DNA from 4 places in the Sinorhizobium chiapasense genome. Region 4 is predicted to be linked to each of the others. Evidence: predicted binding sites of a transcription regulator. Region 4 holds the regulator's gene; each other region holds the start of a gene.
The links. The regulator HrcA, encoded in region 4, represses chaperone genes, less so after heat shock. The targets are predictions, from matches to a motif close to GTTAGCACTCNCNNNNNGNGAGTGCTAAC.
Positions count from the first base shown of each region.

Region 1: the regulator HrcA is predicted to act here: its motif matches at 1,742-1,770, upstream of groES (co-chaperone GroES).
Region 2: the regulator HrcA is predicted to act here: its motif matches at 2,243-2,271, upstream of groES (co-chaperone GroES).
Region 3: the regulator HrcA is predicted to act here: its motif matches at 2,941-2,969, upstream of groES (co-chaperone GroES).

Region 1 is NZ_CP133149.1:111,424-117,151, forward strand. Features, by position in the region: gene RB548_RS21155 (NADH dehydrogenase ubiquinone Fe-S protein 4) at 51-365, opposite strand; gene RB548_RS21160 (Hsp20/alpha crystallin family protein) at 489-998, opposite strand; gene RB548_RS21165 (Hsp20 family protein) at 1,096-1,557, opposite strand; gene groES (co-chaperone GroES) at 1,918-2,232, shown strand; gene groL (chaperonin GroEL) at 2,288-3,916, shown strand; partial or broken gene RB548_RS21180 (DegQ family serine endoprotease) at 4,116-5,457, shown strand; gene RB548_RS21185 (DUF982 domain-containing protein) at 5,494-5,728, shown strand, end outside.
Region 2 is NZ_CP133148.1:571,019-576,746, reverse strand. Features, by position in the region: gene RB548_RS02670 (bifunctional riboflavin kinase/FAD synthetase) at 88-1,071, opposite strand; gene RB548_RS02665 (TIGR01459 family HAD-type hydrolase) at 1,085-1,933, opposite strand; gene groES (co-chaperone GroES) at 2,328-2,624, shown strand; gene groL (chaperonin GroEL) at 2,700-4,337, shown strand; gene RB548_RS02650 (hypothetical protein) at 4,880-5,308, shown strand; gene RB548_RS02645 (bifunctional diguanylate cyclase/phosphodiesterase) at 5,413-5,728, opposite strand, start outside.
Region 3 is NZ_CP133151.1:326,820-332,547, forward strand. Features, by position in the region: gene groL (chaperonin GroEL) at 821-2,449, opposite strand; gene groES (co-chaperone GroES) at 2,489-2,803, opposite strand; gene nodD2 (transcriptional regulator NodD2) at 3,230-4,189, opposite strand; gene RB548_RS24235 (LLM class flavin-dependent oxidoreductase) at 4,433-5,536, opposite strand; gene RB548_RS24240 (SDR family oxidoreductase) at 5,710-5,728, opposite strand, start outside.
Region 4 is NZ_CP133148.1:6,731-12,458, reverse strand. Features, by position in the region: gene RB548_RS00070 (helix-turn-helix domain-containing protein) at 1-127, opposite strand, end outside; gene RB548_RS00065 (SDR family NAD(P)-dependent oxidoreductase) at 229-996, shown strand; gene RB548_RS00060 (D-arabinono-1,4-lactone oxidase) at 1,014-2,249, shown strand; gene grpE (nucleotide exchange factor GrpE) at 2,331-2,957, opposite strand; gene hrcA (heat-inducible transcriptional repressor HrcA) at 3,112-4,191, opposite strand; gene rph (ribonuclease PH) at 4,349-5,068, shown strand; gene RB548_RS00040 (VOC family protein) at 5,084-5,500, shown strand; gene rdgB (RdgB/HAM1 family non-canonical purine NTP pyrophosphatase) at 5,535-5,728, shown strand, end outside.

The DNA.
Region 1 (5,728 bases), on a different replicon from region 4:
GCTTTGTCCGTACTCGACTGCGAGCGCCACCTGCCACAGGGGAAACTGGCCTACGGACGGCGGTTCCTGTCGTCTACCACGGTGTAGTTCAGTTTCTGACTTTCCGCGTAGGTAATGGCGGCCTCGCGGGACGGGAAACGTAGTTCGACCTGAGACAGCGTGTCACTCCCGCCCGTGTAGCCCATCAGATAGTCGATGACCGGCGGGACTTTCCGCTCGAAAACCAGCAGCCAAGGTCGCCTTGAGACGCGCGCCGACGTCATCACGGAGCGCGACGGCCGAAAAATGCGTGCTACTGGATCGGTGACTGGTCGTGGGCGGTTGATGTCAGCCGCCACAGGCTGGCTAGCGCTGACCTGCCGCACGAACCTCTCGTCAGTGCGACCGGATCGTCTGTCTCGTGCCAGGAGTTCCGTCATCACGTCATGGGGCTTCACAACCTTAAAAGCCAGCCGGGCGCGCACCCGGCTGGCTTGCGGCGGTCGGTATTATTTGGTGTTGTCGATGGTGATCCGCTTGACGTTGGCTCGCGCCTTTTCGGTCTTCGGCAGCGTCACTGCGAGCAGGCCGTTTTTGAACGTTGCGGCGACCTTATCCTCATCGACCTGGCGACCGAGAGCCAGCCGCCGTTCGAAGCGCCCGTAGTAACGCTCGCTGAACCGGCGATCCTTGTCCTCGGTCTCCGACTTGTTTTCGCCGCGAAGCGTAAGCACACCCTCTTCCAGCAGCACCTCGATATCCTCAGGATTGATACCGGGAATCTCCGCTATCACGCGTATCTCGTTATCATTCTCCTCAATCTCCACGTGTGGCCAGGAGCCATTGAAGGGCGAAGTGCCACCGAACAACGATGGTGAGCCGAAGCCGCGGAAGACTTCGTCGAACAGACGGTTGACATTGCGGTGCAGCGACAGGAACGGGTCCATGTCGTCACCGCGGTAGATGCTCGGAACCTGGCTGCTGCCACGGCTCCACGGGATCAGGTCACGTACACTCATGGCGTCATCCTTTCTTCGGTTTTCTTTTTCCTCCTTTTTGGTGCAACTGCTCCTCGGCTGTTGGGCAACAACCGAGGATCGAGCAGTGCGCGTCACACTAGGCTGCCTTGTCGCCTTCGATCTGCTTCGAAGCGGGCTTCGTCATCTCGGCTTGGATGGCGATCCGACGCGGCTTCATCTCCTCAGGGATTTCCCTCTTGAGATTGATGACGAGTAGCCCGTTTTCGAGCTTGGCGCCCTCGACGAGGACATGATCGGCGAGTTCAAATCTGCGCGCAAACGGCCTCACAGCGAGACCCTGATGCAGATACTGTACCTCCTCATCCTCCGACTTCGCGCCGTTGACCACGAGCATGTTCGCCTCGTGGGTGATCGTCAGTTCGTCCTCGGCAAAACCTGCCACCGCAATGACGATGCGGTACGCGTCTTCGCCGAGTTTGACGATGTTGTAAGGCGGCCAGTTGTCAGCGTTGAGGCTGGCGTTTTCGAGCAGGTCGAACATGCGGTCGAAGCCGATGCTTGACCTGTAGAAGGGGGTAAAGTCGAGGTTTGTTCTCATAGCTACATCCTCCGTAGAGCAACATAGATACGAGGGAACGCCAAGAAGCTCGGCGCTCCCTGACCATGCCGACCCCATTTGGGCGTCGACAAGCATGATTTGGGAACGTCATTGTCTTGCGTCAAGAGGGGTGTCAAGGCTAGTCGAGCGGGATCGACGTGAAATGGCCCTGTGAATTCATGCGATTAGCACTCGATAGGTACGAGTGCTAAAAAATTCTCACGACCCTCTTGAAACTCGCAAAATCAGAAACCAGATCGATTGGCGCGATGCCAAAACATCGTGCGTCCCGCGCCGGATCCGAGCCGGATGCGGCGCGGAGGAGCCTCTAAAAATCTGTTTGTCCACGAGGAGAGCGACATGACGTTCCGTCCCTTGCATGACCGCATCCTGGTTCGCCGCATTGAAGCCGAGGAAAAGACGGCCGGCGGCATCATCATCCCCGACACGGCAAAGGAAAAGCCGCAGGAAGGTGAGGTCATCGCCGTTGGCCCGGGCGCACGCGATGACAGCGGCAAGCTGGTCGAACTCGACGTCAAAGTGGGCGACCGCATCCTGTTCGGCAAATGGTCCGGCACGGAGATCAAGCTCAATGGTGAGGATCTCCTGATCATGAAGGAATCCGACGTGATGGGCGTGATCGAGGTCGACGCCGCAGCGAGAAACGCAGCCTAGCGCCGATCCGTACCCATGCCAGACACCGAATGCTGCCTCAGGAAGGAGTAGAAAAATGGCTGCCAAGGAAGTGAGATTCCACACCGAAGCCCGCGAGAAGATGCTGCGCGGCGTCGATATTCTCGCCAATGCCGTCAAGGTCACGTTGGGCCCCAAGGGTCGCAACGTGGTGCTCGACAAATCGTTCGGCGCTCCGCGCATCACCAAGGATGGCGTCACCGTCGCCAAGGAGATCGAGCTCGAGGACAAGTTCGAGAACATGGGCGCCCAGATGGTGCGCGAAGTGGCGTCGAAAACCAGTGACATCGCCGGCGACGGCACCACCACCGCGACAGTCCTCGCGCAAGCGATCGTCAAGGAGGGAGCGAAAGCCGTCACCTCCGGCATGAACCCGATGGACCTCAAGCGTGGCATCGACAAGGCAGTCGAAGCCGTCGTCGAGGAACTGCGCGGGAACGCCCGTCAAGTCACCAGGAATGACGAGATCGCCCAGGTCGGCACGATCTCGGCCAATGGCGACGCGGAGATTGGCCGATTCCTTGCGGAGGCGATGGAAAAGGTCGGCAACGAAGGGGTGATCACGGTCGAGGAAGCCAAGACAGCGGTCACGGAGCTCGAGGTCGTTGAAGGCATGCAGTTCGACCGCGGTTATCTCTCGCCCTATTTCATCACCAATCCCGACAAGATGCGCGTCGAGTTGGAGGAGCCCTATGTGCTCATCCATGAGAAGAAGCTGTCGAACCTGCAGGCGCTGCTTCCGGTGCTCGAGGCGGTCGTTCAATCCGGCAAGCCGTTGCTGATCATCGCCGAAGACGTTGAGGGCGAGGCGCTGGCGACCCTCGTCGTCAATAAGCTGCGCGGCGGTCTGAAGATCGCTGCTGTCAAGGCGCCGGGCTTCGGCGATCGCCGCAAGGCCATGCTCGAAGACATCGCCATCCTGACCGGCGGAACGGCAATCTCCGAGGATCTCGGCATCAAGCTCGAAAACGTCACGCTCAACATGCTTGGCCGTGCCAAGAAGGTCGTCGTCGAGAAGGAAAGCACGACGATCGTCGACGGCGCAGGCTCGAAGACGGAGATTCAGGGCCGCGTTGCCCAGATCAAGGCGCAGATCGAGGAAACTACCTCGGACTACGATCGCGAGAAACTGCAGGAACGGCTGGCCAAACTCGCCGGCGGCGTTGCGGTGATCCGCGTCGGCGGCTCGACCGAGGTCGAGGTGAAGGAACGCAAGGACCGCGTCGACGATGCGATGCATGCGACGCGAGCGGCCGTCGAGGAGGGCGTGCTGCCCGGTGGTGGTGTCGCTTTGCTGCGAGCCGTCAAGGCCCTGGACGGCGTTGAGACCGAGAATCCCGACCAGAGACACGGTATCGAGATCGTCCGCCGTGCCATCGAAGCGCCGGTGCGCCAGATCGCCGAGAATGCGGGTGCCGAAGGCTCGATTATCGTCGGCAAGCTGCGTGAGAAGACCGAATTTGGCTATGGCTGGAACGCCCAGACCAACAAATTCGGTGACCTTTACGAGCAAGGCGTGATCGACCCGGTCAAGGTCGTTCGCACCGCGCTGCAGGACGCTGCCTCGGTCGCCGGCCTGCTGATTACCACCGAGGCAATGGTCGCCGAGAAGCCGAAGAAGGAGGCGCCGGTTCCAGCGATGCCGCCTGGAGGCATGGACTTCTGACTGAAGCGACAAGTCCGCGCCCCGACGGGGCGCGGACGGTGGATCTATGAACCAAGCAGGCGTTGCGCCGGGATGGGTGCGACGTTTTGGATGTCGGGAGTTGGTGCAGGTTAGAAGCCGCGAAGATCGCGGCTTGGATGAGGATGGATCGGATGGCCTGCCCGCTCCGAAGGAGGATCTGAAGTATTCGGGGCCAGAAATGACCACGCGTTCGTCGAATTTGGCTGGCGTATTCGCCGCACTCGTTCTCATCCTGGTTCCTGCGCCGCTACCGGCGGCGCAGCCGCAGTCCGCCATTTCGGCGAGCACTCAGCGATCGCTCGCTGATGTCCTGGAGGAGGTCACGCCGGCGGTCGTCAACATAGCAGTGCAGTCTCGTGCTCCCGCCGAAACCAACCCTCTCTACAACGATCCCTTCTTCCGCCGCTATTTCAACCTGCCTGAGCAGCAGCAGCGGCTGAGCGCCGGCTCTGGCGTCATCGTTGACGCCGACAAGGGCTACATCCTCACCAACCACCACGTCGTCGCCGACGCCGGCGAGATTGCGGTAACGCTGAAGGACCGCCGCCGCTTCACCGCTGAGCTCGTGGGCACCGACAAGGCAACTGATATCGCGTTGCTGAAGATCGACACGGAAAAAGCTGACGGCGCTGCCGTTTGGCGATTCCGGCGCCCTCCGTGTCGGCGACTCCGTTGTCGCGATCGGCAATCCGTTCGGGCTTGGACAGACCGTCACCTCCGGCATCGTCAGCGCCCTTGGTCGTGGCGGCATCAATGTCGAGGGCTATGAGGATTTCATCCAGACGGATGCCTCGATCAATCCCGGCAACTCGGGAGGCGCCCTGGTAACTGCCGATGGCCGGCTGGTCGGCGTCAACACCGCGATTATCGCGCCCACCGGCGGCAATGTCGGCATCGGCTTTGCGGTTCCGATCGCGATGGCGTCGGCCGTGATGGAGCAACTGATCGAGCATGGCGAAGTGCGGCGCGGCCGGATCGGCATCGCGGTTCAGGACCTGACGCCCGATCTGGCCGAAGCGCTGAGCATTGAGGAAAGCCATGGCGCCGTAGTCGGCAGCGTCGAGCAGAATTCGCCGGCGGAACAGGCGGGCCTTCAGGCTGGCGATGTCATCCTCGCCGTTAACAAGCGCAAAATCACGGGCGCGGCAGATCTCCGCAATCGGGTCGGCCTGGCTCAGGTCGGATCGCAGGTCGAAATGGAATATCTGCGCGATCGGGTTCGCAAAACGGTGACAATGCGCATCGAGCCGGACGAGTCAATTGCCAAGGCCGGCGCCACATCCGCCCGCCTCGAGGGCGCTGAGTTCCAGGATGCGGCCGGCAACGTAGTTGTTTCCAACATTGAAGACGGAAGCGCAGCGGCCCGATCGGGTTTGCGCGCGGGCGACGTGATCGTTGCCGTCAATCACCAGCCTGTCGCGACCGTGGCGGAACTCGCGGCGGCCTTAAAGAATGCGCGCGGCACGATAGCGCTCGATCTGTTTCGCGCCGGGTCGAAACTCTTCCTGGTAATCCGGTAGGGTGCAACTTCGAAGACGCGTGAATGGAGGAAAACGATGGAACGCGGTCGCTTTCGACATCCAGTCACAATCCTTGTGGGTCTCGGATTTCCAGCTGAGATCCAAGGTGTGAAAGAGGCCTATGCCTGGCTGAATGAGTGGCCGCCATCGAAGCGCGACCCAACGCACGCCATTGCGCTTAATGCCTGCAGAGCTGCACTTGCGGGCGAGATTGATGTCGAGACCGCTCGCGGAACGCTTGTCGCCTTCGCTCGACGGGCCAATCTCCTCG
Region 2 (5,728 bases), 560 kb from region 4:
GCGTTTTCAGCCTTTTGAAAAGGTCCGCCAGCGTCGCTGGGCCGAATTCTTTGGCTCAGGAAAGGACGAGCGTCCTCCCATCAGCACTCAGGCAAAATTGAGCCTCCGGTCGATCTCGCTCAAGGGCTGCACGCCGGAAAGGAGCAGGCGCGCCTCTTCCTCGTCGCGCTTGATCTGCGCCATCAGCGGCTCCAACCCATCGAACTTGAGCTCGTCGCGGAGGTGACCGAAGAAGGAAACGCTGCAGACTTCGCCGTAAAGGTCACCGGAATAGTCGAAGACGAAGGTCTCGAGCAGCGGTTCGCCATCGCTGTCGACAGTCGGGCGGCGGCCGAAGCTTGCGACGCCGCCGTAGAGAGAACCGTCCGGACGACGGAACCGCACGGCGTAGATGCCATTCTTGAGCTCCGCTTCCGGCGGCAGCCTCATGTTGGCGGTCGGAAAGCCGAGCGCGCGGCCGAGCTGCTTGCCGCCGATCACTTCCGCTTCGACGGTATAGCGATAGCCAAGGAGTCCGGCAGCGTGCACGACGTCGCCTTCGGCGAGCAACGAACGGATGAAGCTCGACGATATCACTGAGGCATTTTCATCGCGGAAGGCATCGACGAGCGTGACGCCAAACCCCTCCCGCTCGCCGGCCGCCATCAGGAATGCCGGGCCGCCTTCGCGCCCCTTGCCGAAATGGAAGTCGAAGCCGGTGACCACATGGGACGCATGCAGCCATTCGCGCAAAATGCGATGGATGAAGTCGGACGCGGAAAGCTGGGAGAAGGTTCGGTCAAAGGGGTATTCGATGACGGCGCCAAAACCCATGCCTTCGAGGATGCTGGCCTTGAGCGGCGCGGGTGTCAGACGAAAGACCGGCGTGTCCGGCCTAAAGACGGTGCGCGGATGCGGCTCGAAAGTCAGGACAAGCGCCGGAACGCCGCGTATTGCCGCTTCTTCCAGCGCCCTGTTCAAGACCGACTGATGGCCGCGATGAACGCCATCGAAATTGCCGATTGCGATGACGCCGCCGCGCAGGCGCTCCGGAAGCGGATCACGGGTTTCGTTGCGATGAAAAACCGTCATATCCGTCTTCCCGTCAGCCAAGCCGCGGCATCCACCACTTCGGCGCAGCCCCTTCCCTTTTCAGGAAGGCAGCAAGTTTCGCCTCGTCGGTGCGGCTTTCATGCATGTATTCCTGCGCATGAATGCCTGCGCTGATATAGAGCAGGTCGAAGCCCGCGTCCTGCGCGCCCTTCACATCGGTCGGCATGCCGTCGCCGATCGCGATGACACGCGACAGGTCGAATGCACCGCGCGCGGCCTTCGCTTCAGCCAGGGCGGCGCGGTAGATCGCGATATAGGGCTTGCCCGCAATGCGGGCCTCGCCGCCCAGTTCCTCATAGAGCTTGGCGATGGCACCGGCACAGGGGATCAGCCGATGCCCGCGCTCCACGACGAGGTCGGGATTGGCGCAGATGAACGGGATCTTTCGCTTGGCGAGCCCCGTCAACGTTGCGCGGTAATGTTCGGGCGTTTCGGTTTCATCGTCATAAAAGCCGGCGCAGACGATCGTCTCCGCATCCTCCGCCGCAACGATCTCGGTGCCGAGACCTTCGAGCAACGGAAGATCGCGCTCGGCCCCGATGAAGAAGATGCGTTTCGCAGCCGCCGAGATCAACGCCCGCGTGACGTCGCCAGACGTAACGATGCGGTCGTAGGCTTCGTCCGCAACACCGAGGCCGCGGATCTGCACCTTGACGCCGGGATGAGGCCGCGGCGAATTGGTGATGAGGACGACAGTCAGGCCGCGCGCGCGCGCCTCCGCCAGCGCTTCGCAAGCCGAGGCGAAGGCCTGGACGCCATTGTGAAGAACGCCCCAGACATCGCAGAGCACCACGTCGTATCGGCTGGTGATTTCCCGAAAACTGTTGATCCTTACGGCCATATTGGCTTCCCGCAAACTCGGCTTCTCGGCTCACATCGCAAGGAAGGGCAAAGAATACAAGTCTCGCGCTCAGAAAAACGCCGCGCTTCCCAAGAATTCGGCCGCACAATGTAGCCGACTGCGTCAGAAAGATCTGAGCAGCGGCGCAGATGGCCAAGGTCTGGTAAATTCCGCGCTTCCACCACAACAGCAAGGCGGCAGCGGCGATCGTCAGAAAGAAAAGCCCGCCCCATGTCGACGATCACGAAGCAGCAAAAAATCTCTCGGCCGATCCTTGACTCGTTCAGCGCGCGGTCCTATTTCGGCGGCGCTAGCACTCCTAAGATATGAGTGCTAACACCATCCACCGGGTCGATGAACGATCCGCAATGTCATTTGATCGAGGGATTAGACAATGGCAAGCACCAACTTCCGTCCGCTGCACGACCGCGTTGTCGTCCGCCGCGTCGAGTCTGAGGAAAAGACCAAGGGCGGCATCATCATTCCGGACACCGCAAAGGAAAAGCCGCAGGAAGGCGAAATCGTGGCTGTCGGTTCGGGCGCCCGTGACGAAAGCGGCAAGGTCGTTCCGCTCGATGTCAAGGCTGGCGACCGCGTCCTGTTCGGCAAGTGGTCCGGCACCGAAGTCAAGATCAACGGCGAAGACCTTCTGATCATGAAGGAAGCCGACATCATGGGCATCATCGGCTGATCGGCCGGCACCCTCCAACTTCCGTAATTTGAAACCGGGCCCGTCCCGGAACTTCGAAACCAGGAGCTTTCAAAAATGGCAGCTAAAGAAGTCAAGTTCGGCCGTACCGCGCGCGAAAAGATGCTGCGCGGCGTCGACATCCTCGCCGATGCAGTCAAGGTAACGCTCGGCCCGAAGGGTCGTAACGTCGTTATCGACAAGTCCTTCGGCGCTCCGCGCATCACCAAGGACGGCGTTTCGGTCGCCAAGGAAATCGAACTCGAAGACAAGTTCGAAAACATGGGCGCCCAGATGGTCCGCGAAGTCGCTTCGAAGACCAACGACATCGCCGGCGACGGCACGACCACTGCGACCGTTCTCGCTCAGGCGATCGTTCGCGAAGGCGCCAAGGCAGTTGCTGCCGGCATGAACCCGATGGACCTGAAGCGCGGCATCGACCTCGCCGTTGCCGAAGTCGTCAGGGACCTGCTCGCCAAGTCCAAGAAGATCAACACCTCGGACGAAGTTGCCCAGGTCGGCACGATCTCCGCAAACGGTGAAAAGCAGATCGGCCTCGACATCGCTGAAGCGATGCAGAAGGTCGGCAACGAAGGCGTCATCACGGTTGAAGAAGCCAAGACCGCCGAAACCGAACTCGAAGTCGTCGAAGGCATGCAGTTCGACCGCGGCTACCTGTCGCCCTACTTCGTCACCAACCCGGAAAAGATGGTCGCAGACCTCGAAGACGCTTTCGTTCTCCTGCACGAGAAGAAGCTCTCGAACCTCCAGGCCATGCTCCCGGTTCTCGAAGCCGTCGTCCAGACCGGCAAGCCGCTCCTCATCATCGCCGAAGACGTCGAAGGCGAAGCGCTCGCAACGCTCGTCGTCAACAAGCTGCGTGGCGGCCTGAAGATTGCCGCCGTCAAGGCTCCGGGCTTCGGCGATCGCCGCAAGGCCATGCTCGAAGACATCGCCATCCTGACGGGCGGCACGGTGATCTCGGAAGACCTCGGCATCAAGCTCGAAAACGTCACGCTCGACATGCTCGGCCGTGCGAAGAAGGTTTCGATCTCCAAGGAAAACACGACGATCGTCGACGGCGCCGGCCAGAAGGCCGACATCGAAGGCCGCGTTGCCCAGATCAAAGCCCAGATCGAAGAAACCACCTCTGACTACGACCGCGAGAAGCTGCAGGAGCGCCTTGCCAAGCTCGCTGGCGGCGTTGCCGTCATCCGCGTCGGCGGTGCGACGGAAGTCGAAGTGAAGGAAAAGAAGGACCGCATCGACGACGCCCTCAACGCGACGCGCGCTGCCGTTCAGGAAGGCATCGTAGCGGGCGGCGGCGTTGCCCTGCTGCGTTCGGCTTCCAAGCTGACCGTCAAGGGTGAAAACGACGACCAGGACGCCGGTGTCAACATCGTTCGCCGCGCTCTGCAGGCTCCGGCCCGCCAGATCGTCGAGAACGCCGGTGACGAAGCCTCGATCGTCGTCGGCAAGATCCTTGAGAAGAACACCGACAACTTCGGCTACAACGCGCAAACCGGCGAATATGGCGACATGATCACCATGGGCATCATCGACCCGGTCAAGGTCGTTCGCACCGCTCTGCAGGACGCAGCTTCGGTTGCCTCGCTGCTGATCACCACCGAAGCCATGATCGCCGAGCTGCCGAAGAAGGACGCTCCGGCAATGCCGGGCGGCATGGGCGGCATGGGCGGCATGGACATGATGTGATAAGGCGCAAGCCTTATCACAGTGATGCTCAAAGCATCGCGTGAGTCATTCCGGTACCGGAACTGAAGGGGCGGCTTTCGAGCCGCCCCTTTTGCTTTTTGTCAAACCAAGTGACCGATCCCGAACAACGCGCGGGAAAAAGAAACCACCGCTCAAAATTGCGGAAAAAACCGTTGAAGTCGGAAAAAAACGAATTATAACAGCGCCGCAAGTGAACGCCAGATTCACGCGAGACCAGAAAGCAAACACAACTGAGCGCGCATTGCTCGATTTTCGATGCCCGGTTTGTGTACCTGGTTCCCGCAGAGAACATCATCACCAAAGCTTATAGAATAGTTGATCGCAACATAGCCGACCTTCTTGCGAAATGACTTCGCTTGGCGGGCGGTCATTTCTGCGTCGGACCGATCCACAAGGAGATCAGCATGGCCCTGCGAGTGCGTTCGTCCTCCGGGCAGGCAGTAGAGAGCGGTCTTTTTTGGGAATGCGTCTGTCCGGGTTTAGGTACGGACGGGTCGCCGGGGCATATTCTGGGGTAGGCCGTGTTTAAGATCGCAAGAGCAAATTCCCTCTCCTCCGGCGTTCACGGCCTCCCGTATCAGGATATACCTGGGCAATTCTGCGTTTCCGAGGGCTGGTCCGGCGATCTCACGACAGGCCTCTTCGTCCTCGGCGACAAGGCTGCAGCCATTCACGGTCTGCGCGAGAACGAGTGCGGATTGCTCAATTTCGTCCGCTGTTACGATCCGGCCGATCGCAATCACGTCCTCGAGCTTTTCGAGCAGGCGGCAACGTCCTCCTCGACCTTCTGCTTTTCCACGACGATCATCCTCGAAACGGGGCAAAGGCAGCCGCTCTTCTGCATCGGCGAGTCGTCCGGCCTGGAAGAGCGCTATTCAGGCTCGATGCTGGGAGTCTTCTTCTTCCCGCGTTTTCTGGTCGAGGGCGCGCAGGCGATGCTGAGGCAATAGGTCGTTTCATGGTTTCATTGAAGCAGTGGCCTAACTCTATGAAACTGCGCAACTCCTGACGTCACCCACTCCCTTCGGCCCCTGGCCCCACCGCCGCAGCCGCATCAAGCGACGGCGGCTCGAGTGCCCGCGGCTGTGGCGATCGGTGCTGGTCGCCCGAGGAGGTAGCCCTGCGCCTCGTCACAACCCTCCGCTTGAAGAATGTCGAGCTGCTTTTGCGTTTCGACGCCCTCGGCGAGGACCGGCACGGAAAGGCTTTGTCCGAGGGCGAGGATGGCCCGGACGATCGCCTTGGCCTGGGGGCTGCCTTCGACCTCCCACATGAAGCTCTTGTCGAGCTTGATCTTGTCGAAGGGGAACGACCGCAATGTCTCGAGCGACGAATAACCGGTGCCGAAGTCGTCGATGGCGATAGTGACG
Region 3 (5,728 bases), on a different replicon from region 4:
CGTAATTGCCGCCTTAGGGGCCGTTTGGCTCTAGAAATCGTTGGCGGCCACTTGAACGCGGGGTTTCGTTCGCCGCCGCGCCGGATTAGGCATGTCACGCCAACGGGTCTCGACCCTCTCACGCATCTTTGCTTCTGTCACAGACAGATGAATGCGAACTGGCGGTCCCACAACGGGGGAAATTCTTGGAAGACGCAGACGCTGACTTTGAAATCGCGTGCTCGAAATGCGGGCTCAGGACTAAACGCAGCATTTTTCAGTACGCCGAGACTTTCAAATGCGACGCATGCGGATCGACGCGAGCATTGAACAAGGAAAACCTCAAAGAGCTCATGCGCGAGGCGGACGCGAAGACTCGCCGGCTCTGGATCGACGGCAAACCACCATGGCTTGGCTAGGTCACAAGCGGCACAGAGAGCTCACAGGTTTGTCGCGGCGCTCCACATGGCGTCGATCTTTTCATCAGCCAGGCCCAGCGCCGCGCCGACCAACGAAATCAGCGGGTGCATCCGATGGAAGTTCGAGGCGCCAACGCGACTCAGCTGGCCGGACTGCTCAGCACCCTCCCCTCGGGTTCGGGCCGATCAACGCCACTGCCCGGCATTCCGGGCTGCGCGCGCGTCGGCGGCGCTTCGCATAGTAACCCGAAATCAGCAGGTCTGGCAGCTTCGCCATCACTTATCGTGCAAACGGGTGAGGCTCGTCGGTCCCCCCCAGAATCGCTGAAGCGCCGACGACCTCAGCATTCCCCGACAGGACCGAACGTGTATCTTATTGAAAGCTCCCGGCTAGCCGAGGCGGAATGCCGCTTCAGGCTTTCCTAGAAGTCCATCCCACCGCCCGGAGGCATTGCCGGCGGTGCGTCCTTCCTGGGCTTCTCGGCGATCATCGCTTCGGTGGTAACCAGCAGGCCGGCAATCGAGGCCGCATCCTGAAGCGCGGTACGGACGACCTTGGCCGGGTCGATTACCCCCATCGAGAAGAGGTCGCCGAATTCGCCGGTCTGGGCGTTCCAGCCATAGGAGAGTTCCGGCTTCTCGCGCAGCTTGCCCACGATGATCGAGCCTTCCGCACCGGCGTTCTCGGCGATCTGCCGTACCGGAGCCTCAATGGCGCGGCGGACGATGTCGATACCGACCCGCTGATCGTCGTTGGCGGTCTGCACGCTATCCAAGGCCTTGACTGCACGCAGCAGTGCCACGCCGCCGCCCGGCACGATGCCTTCCTCGACTGCAGCACGCGTTGCGTGAAGCGCATCGTCGACGCGGTCCTTCCGTTCCTTCACTTCGACTTCCGTCGAGCCGCCGACGCGGATGACTGCGACGCCGCCGGCGAGCTTGGCAAGCCGCTCCTGCAGCTTCTCGCGATCATAGTCGGATGTCGTCTCTTCGATCTGCGCCTTGATCTGCGCGATGCGCCCATCAATGTCGGCTTTCGCGCCGGCGCCGTCGATGATCGTGGTGTTCTCCTTCTCGATCGAGACCTTCTTTGCACGGCCGAGCATCTCGAGCGTGACGTTTTCCAGCTTGATGCCGAGGTCTTCGGAGATCACGGTCCCTGCCGTCAGGATTGCTACATCCTCGAGCATGGCCTTACGCCGGTCGCCGAACCCAGGGGCCTTGACGGCAGCGACCTTCAGTCCGCCGCGCAGCTTGTTGACGACGAGTGCGGCCAGCGCTTCGCCTTCGACGTCCTCGGCGATGATGATAAGCGGCTTACCCGATTGTACGACGGCTTCGAGGAGGGGCAGCATGGCCTGCAGGTTGGAGAGCTTCTTTTCATGGATCAAGATGTAGGGATCCTCGAACTCCGCCCGCATCTTGTCCTGGTTCGTTATGAAGTAAGGCGAGATGTAACCCCGGTCGAACTGCATTCCCTCGACCACCTCGAGTTCCGTCTCCGCGGTCTTGGCTTCCTCGACCGTGATCACGCCGTCATTGCCGACCTTCTCCATCGCCTCGGCGAGGTAACGGCCGATCTCCGCGTCACCATTGGCCGAGATGGTGCCGACCTGGGCAATTTCCTCATTCTTGGAAACGTCGCGCGCGTTGGCTTTCAGCTCGGCGACGAGAGTGTCGACGGCGAGGTCGATGCCTCGTTTCAAATCCATCGGGTTCATCCCGGAGGCAACGGCCTTGGCGCCTTCCCTGACGATCGCCTGGGCGAGCACCGTCGCGGTGGTGGTGCCGTCGCCCGCAATGTCGCTCGTTTTCGACGCAACTTCGCGCAGCATCTGCGCGCCCATGTTCTCGAACTTGTCTTCGAGCTCGATCTCCTTCGCCACGGTAACGCCGTCCTTGGTGATGCGTGGCGCGCCGAAGGACTTGTCAATGACAACATTGCGGCCCTTAGGGCCAAGTGTCACCTTGACGGCGTTGGCAAGGGTGTCGACACCGCGCAGCATGCGTTCACGGGCATCGGAATGGAATTTTACTTCTTTGACAGGCATGGTTCACTCCTTCGCTGAACTTTGGTCGGTCGCACGCTCTCAAGCGACTTTCTTGTCGGCGCCCAAATCTTCGATGACCCCGAGCACGTCGGCTTCCTTCAGGATGAGCAGGTCCTCGCCATCGACCTTGATCTCCGTGCCTGACCATTTTCCGAAGAGCACGCGATCTCCTACCTTGACGTCGAGCACCACGAGTTGACCCTGCTCGTTGCGAGCGCCCGGACCGACGGCGATCACTTCGCCTTCCTGCGGTTTTTCCTTGGCCGTATCCGGGATGATGATGCCGGCTTTGGTTTTCTCTTCGGACGTGACGCGGCGGATAAGAATGCGATCGTGGAGCGGTTGGAACTTCATGCCTTCCTCCTGGATAAACGGATCGATGAATGCCCTTTGCCGGACCAATGGACTCCGTACGGGCAGCCCGTCCCGGCAACTGGCAGTAGTTGATCTGGTTGTGTCGAAAATCGAATTCAAGAGGAGGCGACCAACTTTTTAGCACTCTTCGGTGGAGAGTGCTAAAAAGTGCATTCCGCAAGCGCCGAGTGAGGGATGGCGCACGCGGACGACGACAGGCCCGCACGTTGGACCCGCGTCTGATTCTATCGCGACAACAGCTTAACCGAAGCGCGCTGGCCGCACGCTTCGGCAAGAGTATCCTCCGGCCCGCGCCGAGGATGCAATGTCGAGGGATTTCAAAAAGGGGAGAGCAATACTAGCTTCATGGAAGGCTGGCGATGACGAAGCGCACTTTTTGCGAGCAGCGCCTCATCCGCGCGAGAGCTATTGAACGACGAGATCAAATCCAGGAGCCTCCAGGGGTTCCGGGGCACGCGGCAAACCCATACGGGACGCCTCCTGGAATAGCATCTCGCGCATCCAGAGGCTTGCCGGATCGCTATCGTGAAGGGCCGGCCACTGAACGGCCTCGGTGAGTGGGGGAAGTGGCAGCGGAAGTTCGACGATCCGCAGCGGCATTGTCTTTGCGAAATGCTGCGCCAGCCGCAAGGGCACGGTCCCTATACGCTCGGTCCCCACCAGCATGGGCGGAATCATGCTGAAACCCTGTACGACAACCTCGACACGTCTCTTGAGACCGTGCTCGCGCAAATACCACCCTTCGATGGTGGGTCTCCGCATATTCCCGAATTTGACTGCAACATGCCCCATCGACATGTATCTCTCGAATGTAAGTGGCTCTGACAGTTGCTCGTTCGTCCGGCAGCCGACGCACACGAATTTATCCTCAAACAGTGCTGTGTGAGGATGCGTCGACATGAACACGTCCGGCATAATCAGAAAATCGATGTCGCCGCGCCGGAGAAGCTCCTCGAAGTCGTCGGCGAGTGGCAGACAATCAAAGCTGACTCCGGGAGCTTCTTGCGCCGCACGCTCCACGATCTTTTCAAAGAACACGAGGGTGACGTAATCGGAAAGGATGATCCTGAAGCAACGATCCGACTGGGCCGGGTTAAACGGTTGCCGGGAAACAATCGAGAGCTGGATGTGCAGCAGAGCCTCGCGCACCGCGGAGGCGAGCCCTTCAGCACGCGGTGTTGGAATAAATTCGCGGCCAGCCATTGTAAATAGCTCATCGCGGAAATAGGTGCGTAACCGGGCGACGGCCGCGCTCATCGCTGGCTGGCTCAGGTTGATGCTGCGTGCCGCCGCCGTGAGGTTCCGCTCGGCCATTAGAGCGTCGAGCGCGACGAGCAGATTTAGATCAAGGCCCTTGAACCGCATATCTTCATCTATCCATAGCGTGGATGTATGCCATCCCAAACCACCAGTTTTCTTAATTAGTAATACAATTGGTTCGAAATCAAGGCGGACGCCGGCAGACTTTCGTAGGGGTCAGCCGACGCGGTCGGATGACTGTTTTGTATCGCGGTTCGCTTCCGATCCTGCCTTGCAGCGGGTCCCGACAAGCCGCCCATGTCCAAAGAGCACACAGCACGGTCTGAGAGACATTGCTTGAACCCGCGCCTACGCCGGCCGTATCGCTACCTCACGTCGAGCATGGCCGGATAGAGCCTCGGCCGGGCCGTTGCGCGTGACCGAGTTGACCGCGGGGATGATCTTGTCTCCCCAAAGCTCGATTTGCCGGAGCATCGTCTTCTGGTCGAAATCGCCCAACTGGGTCTGAATGGCGATCTGAGACGGTTTCAACACACTAATTTCTTCCAGCAGCCGGTCGATCACCCGATTCACACTGCCGATCGGCAGGTTATCGCGCATACTCTCGAACGACAGGTCCTGTTGCGTCGGGGTTTCCTCAAGCAGATAGCCGTCCCGGCTCTGCTGGCGGCGCTGATGCAACGCTTCAGATAACCGTCGCTGGAAGCGGGCGTTGTCGAGATAGCTGTTGATCTCCGCCTCGTGGTCGCTGGCAAAGCAGCAGCGTAGCAGCGATATCTTGGCATTCGTGACATTCTTACTCTCGGAGGCCGCCGCGCTCTCGATGCTTTCGCGCCGCGCGCCTAAAGCATCCAAGCCGTCGTGAAATGCTGTGACGAACAGATTGTGGCCCTCGCGATAGGCCCTTCTCATCCTGCGCTCCGACCCGGCCGCAATCCAGATCGGCGGGGTCGGCTTCTGGATGGAGCGCACTGAAATCGCGGTGGGAGGTATCGTCTCATACTGGCCGTCGTGCTCGAAGATCTCCTGGTTTAGCCCCTTGAGGAGGATGTCAAGGTATTCCGAAAAGACGGCCGGCGCCTCGTCGACATCGACGCCAAAGCGCTCGAACTCGAACTTCTGGTATCCAGAGCCGACGCCGAGCTCAAGGCGACCGTTCGAAACGATATCGGTGAAGCCGACCTCGGAAAGCAGGCGCTGCGGTTGATAGAGCGGCAGCACGCAGACGGCGGTGCCCAGGCGAATTGTGGTCGTCAGGCCTGCACAATGCGCAACCATCATCAAGGGCGACGGCACCAGACTGTAGTTGTTGAAATGGTGCTCGGCAAACCATGCGGTGTTGAAGCCAGCCTGCTCGGAAAGCACTGCCTGTTCGATTGAGTTGCGGATGACTGTGTCGGACGATTGATGATAGCCGCGCTGGGCGGCAAGGATGAATGTCGCGAATTCCATGGCAATTCCTTCGGGTTGCGGAGAGGTTGTCCATCGGGCTGCTCGAGAGGTTCGCGAATGTCGTGGCCGCAACGGGCGATGTTTGCGGCCAACGGTTTTTCGGCAATTCGCCTGCCATTCGCGGTCGCGAGTTCCCTATGCCTGGGATTGTTTCGACGGGCCGCCGCGGTCGCCTAGGGCATAGTCCACAAC
Region 4 (5,728 bases):
CCGCGCGCAGCATGGTGTCGAGCGCGGCGCCGAAATCCGGCGTGCCGATAAACCTGATCATCGCGGAGATGTCCGCCGATTCCCTTGCCAGCATCGCCTCAAGCGTTCCCCTCGCCGTATCCCCCATGGGATATCGACAGCCCCCGCTTCGTCAACAATAATTCCCGAAACATGCGATGATGACCTGCCTGCAGCGCCGAGCTCAGGCGGGCGGAAAGGGGAAGCGTGATGGCAGGCAGGCTTACTGGCAAGATTGCACTTATCAGCGGCGGCGCCGGCGGATGCGGGCTGGCCGCGTCACAACTCTTTGCTCGCGAGGGCGCCAAGGTCGGCATCGTCGACCTGCCGAGGAGCAAGGGCGAAGAAGTGGCGGCGGCCATCCGCGCCGAGGGTGGCGAAGCCGTCTTCGCCGCCGCCGACGTTTCCGTGTCCGCCGAAGTCACCGCCGCGGTCGATGCTGTGGAGAGCGCCTTCGGTCCGATCACCGTGCTCTTCAACCACGCCGGTATTCTTGCGGTCGGCCCGTTCCTCGAAACGCAGGAGGAGGAGTGGGACCGACTGATGGCGGTGAACGTGAGGAGCATGTTCCTGGTGACCAAGGCGGTTCTTCCCGGCATGCTCAAGGCTGGCGGCGGCAGCATCATCTGCACCTCGTCGATCTCCGCCGTCGCCGCAACGCCGATGGAGGTGCTCTATGACACCACCAAGGGCGCCTGCCACATGTTCGCCCGTGCCATCGCCGTCGAATTCCGCGACCGCGGCATCCGCTGCAACGCCGTCTGCCCCGGCTTCATCGCGACCGACCACGGCAAGCGCGAGATCGCGGGCCTGAACAAATACGGCGTCGACGTGTCCGAGGCGGCGATCGCCGCCCAGCAGGGGCGAATGTGCGACCCGATGGAGGTCGCCAACGCCGCGCTGTTCCTCGCAAGCGACGAAGCGAGCTTCGTCAACGGTACGCATCTGTTCGTCGACAATTGCTTCACGGCAGTCTGAAAGAGGGGGAGACGGGAATGCTGCAGGCGGGCGGCCACTGGCGCAACTGGGTCGGAAACCAATCATGCATCGTGCGCCACAAGGGTGCACCGGAAAGCGAAGTCGCGCTCGCTGAAATGGTCCGGGAGGCAACCGCCCTGGGCCTTAATGTCCGCTGCGCCGGATCCGGCCACTCGTTCACCCCGGTGGTCGCAACAAGCGGACTCCTGCTCACGCTTTCCGGCATGCAGGGCGTGGTCGGCATCGACCAGGCACGCAAGCGGGTCTCCGTCAGGGCGGGGACGACGATCAACCAGCTTGGCAAGGTGTTGAAATCGAGCGGGCTTTCACTCATCAACCAGGGCGATATCGACAGCCAGGCCCTTGCCGGTGCGCTGACGACCGGCACGCACGGCACCGGCGCCAAACTCGGCAACATGGCCTCGCAGATCGTCGGCATGCGGCTCGTCCAGCCCGACGGCAGCATTCTTGTCGTCGATGAGACCACGCCGGACCTGTTGGAAGCCGCCCGTGTCTCCGTCGGCATGCTTGGGGTGATCTCTGAAATTACCCTTCAAACAATGGACGCCTACAATCTGCATGAAAAGCTCTGGCGCTGCGACTTCGACGAGTGCATGGAGCAGCACGACGAGCTCGCCGCCAAGCACCGCCACTTCGGCTTCTTCTGGTGCCCGGTGCCCGAAAGCCGGCACTGCTACTGCCTGCCGGACACCGCATCGGTCTCAACCACCAGCAAGACTTCCGATGTCTGCGAGATGAAGGTGATCGACATCACCGACCGGCCGCCAATGGAGCAGGCATTCGAAAAGATCGCCTATTCCTCCGAAATCTACCCGATCGAATACATACCCAACTTCCACGAACTCGAATATGCGGTCCCGGTCGCCCACGGCAAGGATGCCGTCCGGGCGGTGCGCAAGCTGATGCTCGAAAAGCACCCGACCTGCATCTACCCGATCGAGTATCGCTTCACGGCAGGCGATTCCGGTTGGATCAGCCCGTTCTATCAGCAGGATTCGATCACGCTGTCGGTCTCGGGCGAGCCCGGCACCGACTACTGGGAATACCTGAAGGACGTCGACACGATCCTGCGCCAGTACGGCTCGCGCCCGCATTGGGGCAAAATGCACTTCCTTGGTGCCGAAGACGTGACGGCGCTCTATCCGCGCGCCGGCGATTTTCGCGCGCTCCGCGCCCGGGTCGATCCCGAAGGCCGCTTCCTCAACGATCATCTCCGGCAGCTCTTTGCCTGAACCGATCGATCAAATGAAGAAACGCCGCGTCTCCGAAGAAAGGCGCGGCGTTTTCAAATTTCCTCGACCTTGTCGGCGGGCTCAGGCCGACGGCGTCCCATTTTCGGTCGCGGCAGCCTTCGGGCCACCCTTCGAAACACCGACCATCGCCGGGCGCAGCACGCGCTCGCCGATGACATAGCCCGCCTGGATGACCTGGAGGACCGTGTTGTTCGGAACCTCGGCATTCGGAACTTCGAACATTGCCTGATGGAAATTCGGGTCGAATTTCTGACCTACCGGCTCGAGTTTCTTCACACCATGACGCTCCAGCGCCGCGAGCATCGAGCGCTCGGTCATTTCCACGCCTTCGATCAGGGCATCGAGGCCGGCTTCGCCGGCTTCCTTCGCCTCGGCCGGGATGGCATCCAGTGCGCGACGCAGGTTGTCGGACACGGCCAACATGTCGCGCGCGAAGCCGGCGACGGAATAAGCCTTGGCATCCTTGACGTCACGCTCGGTGCGACGGCGCAGATTGTCCATCTCGGCGGCCAGGCGCAGGTATCTGTCGCGCAGGTCCGCATTCTCCGCCTTGGCGAGCTCCAGCGGATCCGGCGCGCGCGCAGGAGCCTCAACCTCTTGCGCCTCCGCAGCCTCCGGCGCAGCGGTGTTTGCAGGTTCTTCTGCCGCAGTCGCCTCAGGTCCGTGTTTGTTCGTGTCGTCGGTCATGACGTTCTCCGGAATGTCTCTCTCGTGTCTTCGACATCGCCAAGCAAGCGTAAGTGGCGTTGCTCGATCTAGGTGGTGTCTGGATTTGAAGCCGATATCGAGGTTTGGGGCCGAAAAATCAAGGGCGGAATGCCGCTACTCGGTAATTGCCGCTTCAGCGCGACAGGCGCGACATCAGCTGCGCGGTGTAATCGACCATGGGAACGATGCGCGAATAGTTGAGCCGGGTCGGGCCGATGACGCCGACGGCACCGACGATGCGGTCATCGCTGTCGCGATAGGGCGCGACGATCAGTGAAGAGCCGGAGAGCGAAAAAAGCTTGTTTTCCGAGCCTATGAAGATGCGCACACCCGGCCCGCTCTCGGCGAGGTCGAGAAGCTCGATCAGGCTATCCTTCTTTTCGAGGTCGTCGAAAAGCATTCGAAGGCGGTCGATATCCTCGGCCCCTTCCAGCCCCTCAAGCAGGTTGGCACGGCCGCGAACGATAAGGCGCGTCGGCTTTTCGTCGCCTTCGCTGCCGGACCAGATTGCAAGCCCTCGCTCGACAAGATCCTGCGACAGCACATCGAGCTCGCCGCGCACGGTGGCCTTGAGCTTTTGCAGCTGCGCGCGCACCTCGGCGATGGTTTGCCCGCCAAGATGGGCATTGAGAAAATTGGCGGCCTCGGTCAGTTGCGCACTCGTGACGCCCGCCGGAAGCTCGATGATGCGGTTCTCGACCTGGTCATGTTCGCCGACGAGGACGGCCAACGCCTTGGTCGGCGCCAGCCGGATGAACTCGACGTGCTTCAGCACCGGGTCGCTCTTGGTGGTGATGACGAGGCCGGCGCCGCGCGACATGCCCGAAAGCATCTGGCTGGCCTCGGCAAGCAGACTTTCGACCGGTTGGTCCCGGTCGCCCCGGCGGACCTGGCGTTCGATCGAGGCACGCTCTTCCGCCGAAAGGTTGCCGACCTGCATGAAGGCGTCGACGAAGAAGCGCAGGCCCGTTTGAGTCGGGAGGCGGCCGGCGCTGACATGCGGCGAATAGATGAGGCCGAGGTGCTCGAGGTCGCTCATCACGTTGCGCACGGAAGCCGGCGAAAGCGACATCGGCAGCAGCCTCGAAAGGTTGCGCGACCCGAGCGGCTCGCCGCTCTCCAGGTAGGTCTCCACAATGCGGCGAAAGATTTCACCGGAACGCTCATCCAGCGCCGCCGCGATCTCCTTCGCTTCGGAATTGCGCAGTACCATGTCACTCCGTGCAGCAGTCATTCCTATCCAGCGGAAATATAGTGGTCCGCGCCAGCAATGGCAAAAGGGAAAAATCGATCCCCCCAGCCGATATCTGCCGGTTCCCTTTGCGTTCGCCATGCTCTAGAAGGCTCAGCAGAGAAAATAGGAGTTGACGATGCGGCCATCCGGCAGAAAAACCGACCAAATGCGCAAGGTTTCCTTCGAGCGCAATTTTTCCAAGCATGCGGAAGGTTCCTGCCTCGTGCGCTTCGGCGACACGCATGTGCTGTGCACGGCGAGCCTTGAGGAAAAGGTCCCCGCTTGGCTGCGCAACGGCGGCAAGGGCTGGGTCACCGCTGAATACGGCATGTTGCCGCGTGCGACCGGCGAGCGGATGAAACGCGAGGCGGCAAGCGGAAAGCAGAGCGGCCGCACGCAGGAGATCCAGCGGCTGATCGGACGGTCGCTCAGGGCCGTCGTCGATCTGCCGGCGCTCGGCGAACGCCAGATTTCGATCGATTGCGATGTCATCCAGGCGGATGGCGGCACGCGCACGGCCTCGATTACCGGGGCCTGGATCGCGCTCTACGACTGTCTGAAATGGATGGAGGCGCGCAACATGGTGAAGGTCGAGCGCGTGCTCAAGGACCACGTCGCTGCCATTTCCTGCGGGATCTTCGCCAACCAGGCCGTAATCGACCTCGACTATCTCGAGGACTCCGCCGCCGAGACCGATGCCAATTTCGTCATGACCGGCAATGGCGGTCTCGTCGAGATCCAGGGAACGGCCGAGGGCAAGCCCTTCACCGAAGAGGAATTCGCAAGCCTGATGGCACTCGCCAAGAACGGCATCGCCGAGCTCATTGCGCTGCAGAAGCAGGCAATCGCTGGCTGATCGGAAGGACGAAACTTGACCCCGGCGCTGGAAGGCATTCTCGAAACTGCACTCTATGCGGCGGATCTCGATCGCGCCGAGGCCTTTTACGGCACGCTGCTTGGCCTGCAGCGGATCACCCGAGCCGGCAATCGGCACGTCTTCTTCCGCTGTGGTGCCGGCGTGTTGCTGATCTTCAATCCCGCCGAGACCATCAAGCCGCCTGCGGCGGGGGCGCTTCCCGTGCCGCCGCATGGGACGAGCGGCAACGGGCACATGTGCTTCCGCGTCGCAGCGCAGGCGCTCGACGCATGGAAGGACAAGCTCGAAGCCGCCGGGGTTTTGATCGAAGCGGATATCCGCTGGCCCAACGGCGCCCGCTCCTTCTACTTCCGCGATCCGGCCGGCAACAGCCTGGAATGCGCGGAGCCGGGTCTTTGGGCGATTGATTGAATGCGGCCGCAGCCGCGGGAATGGAACAGAGAGAATGCGCAAACTGGATGACAAGGCGCTCGTCGTCGCGAGCCACAATGCCGGCAAGATCCGCGAAATCCGCGACCTGATCGGCCCGCTCGGCTTCGAGGCGAAATCGGCCGCCGATCTCGATTTCGTCGAGCCGGAGGAAACCGGCACGACGTTTGAAGAAAATGCGACGATCAAGGCGCTCGCTTCAGCAAGGGC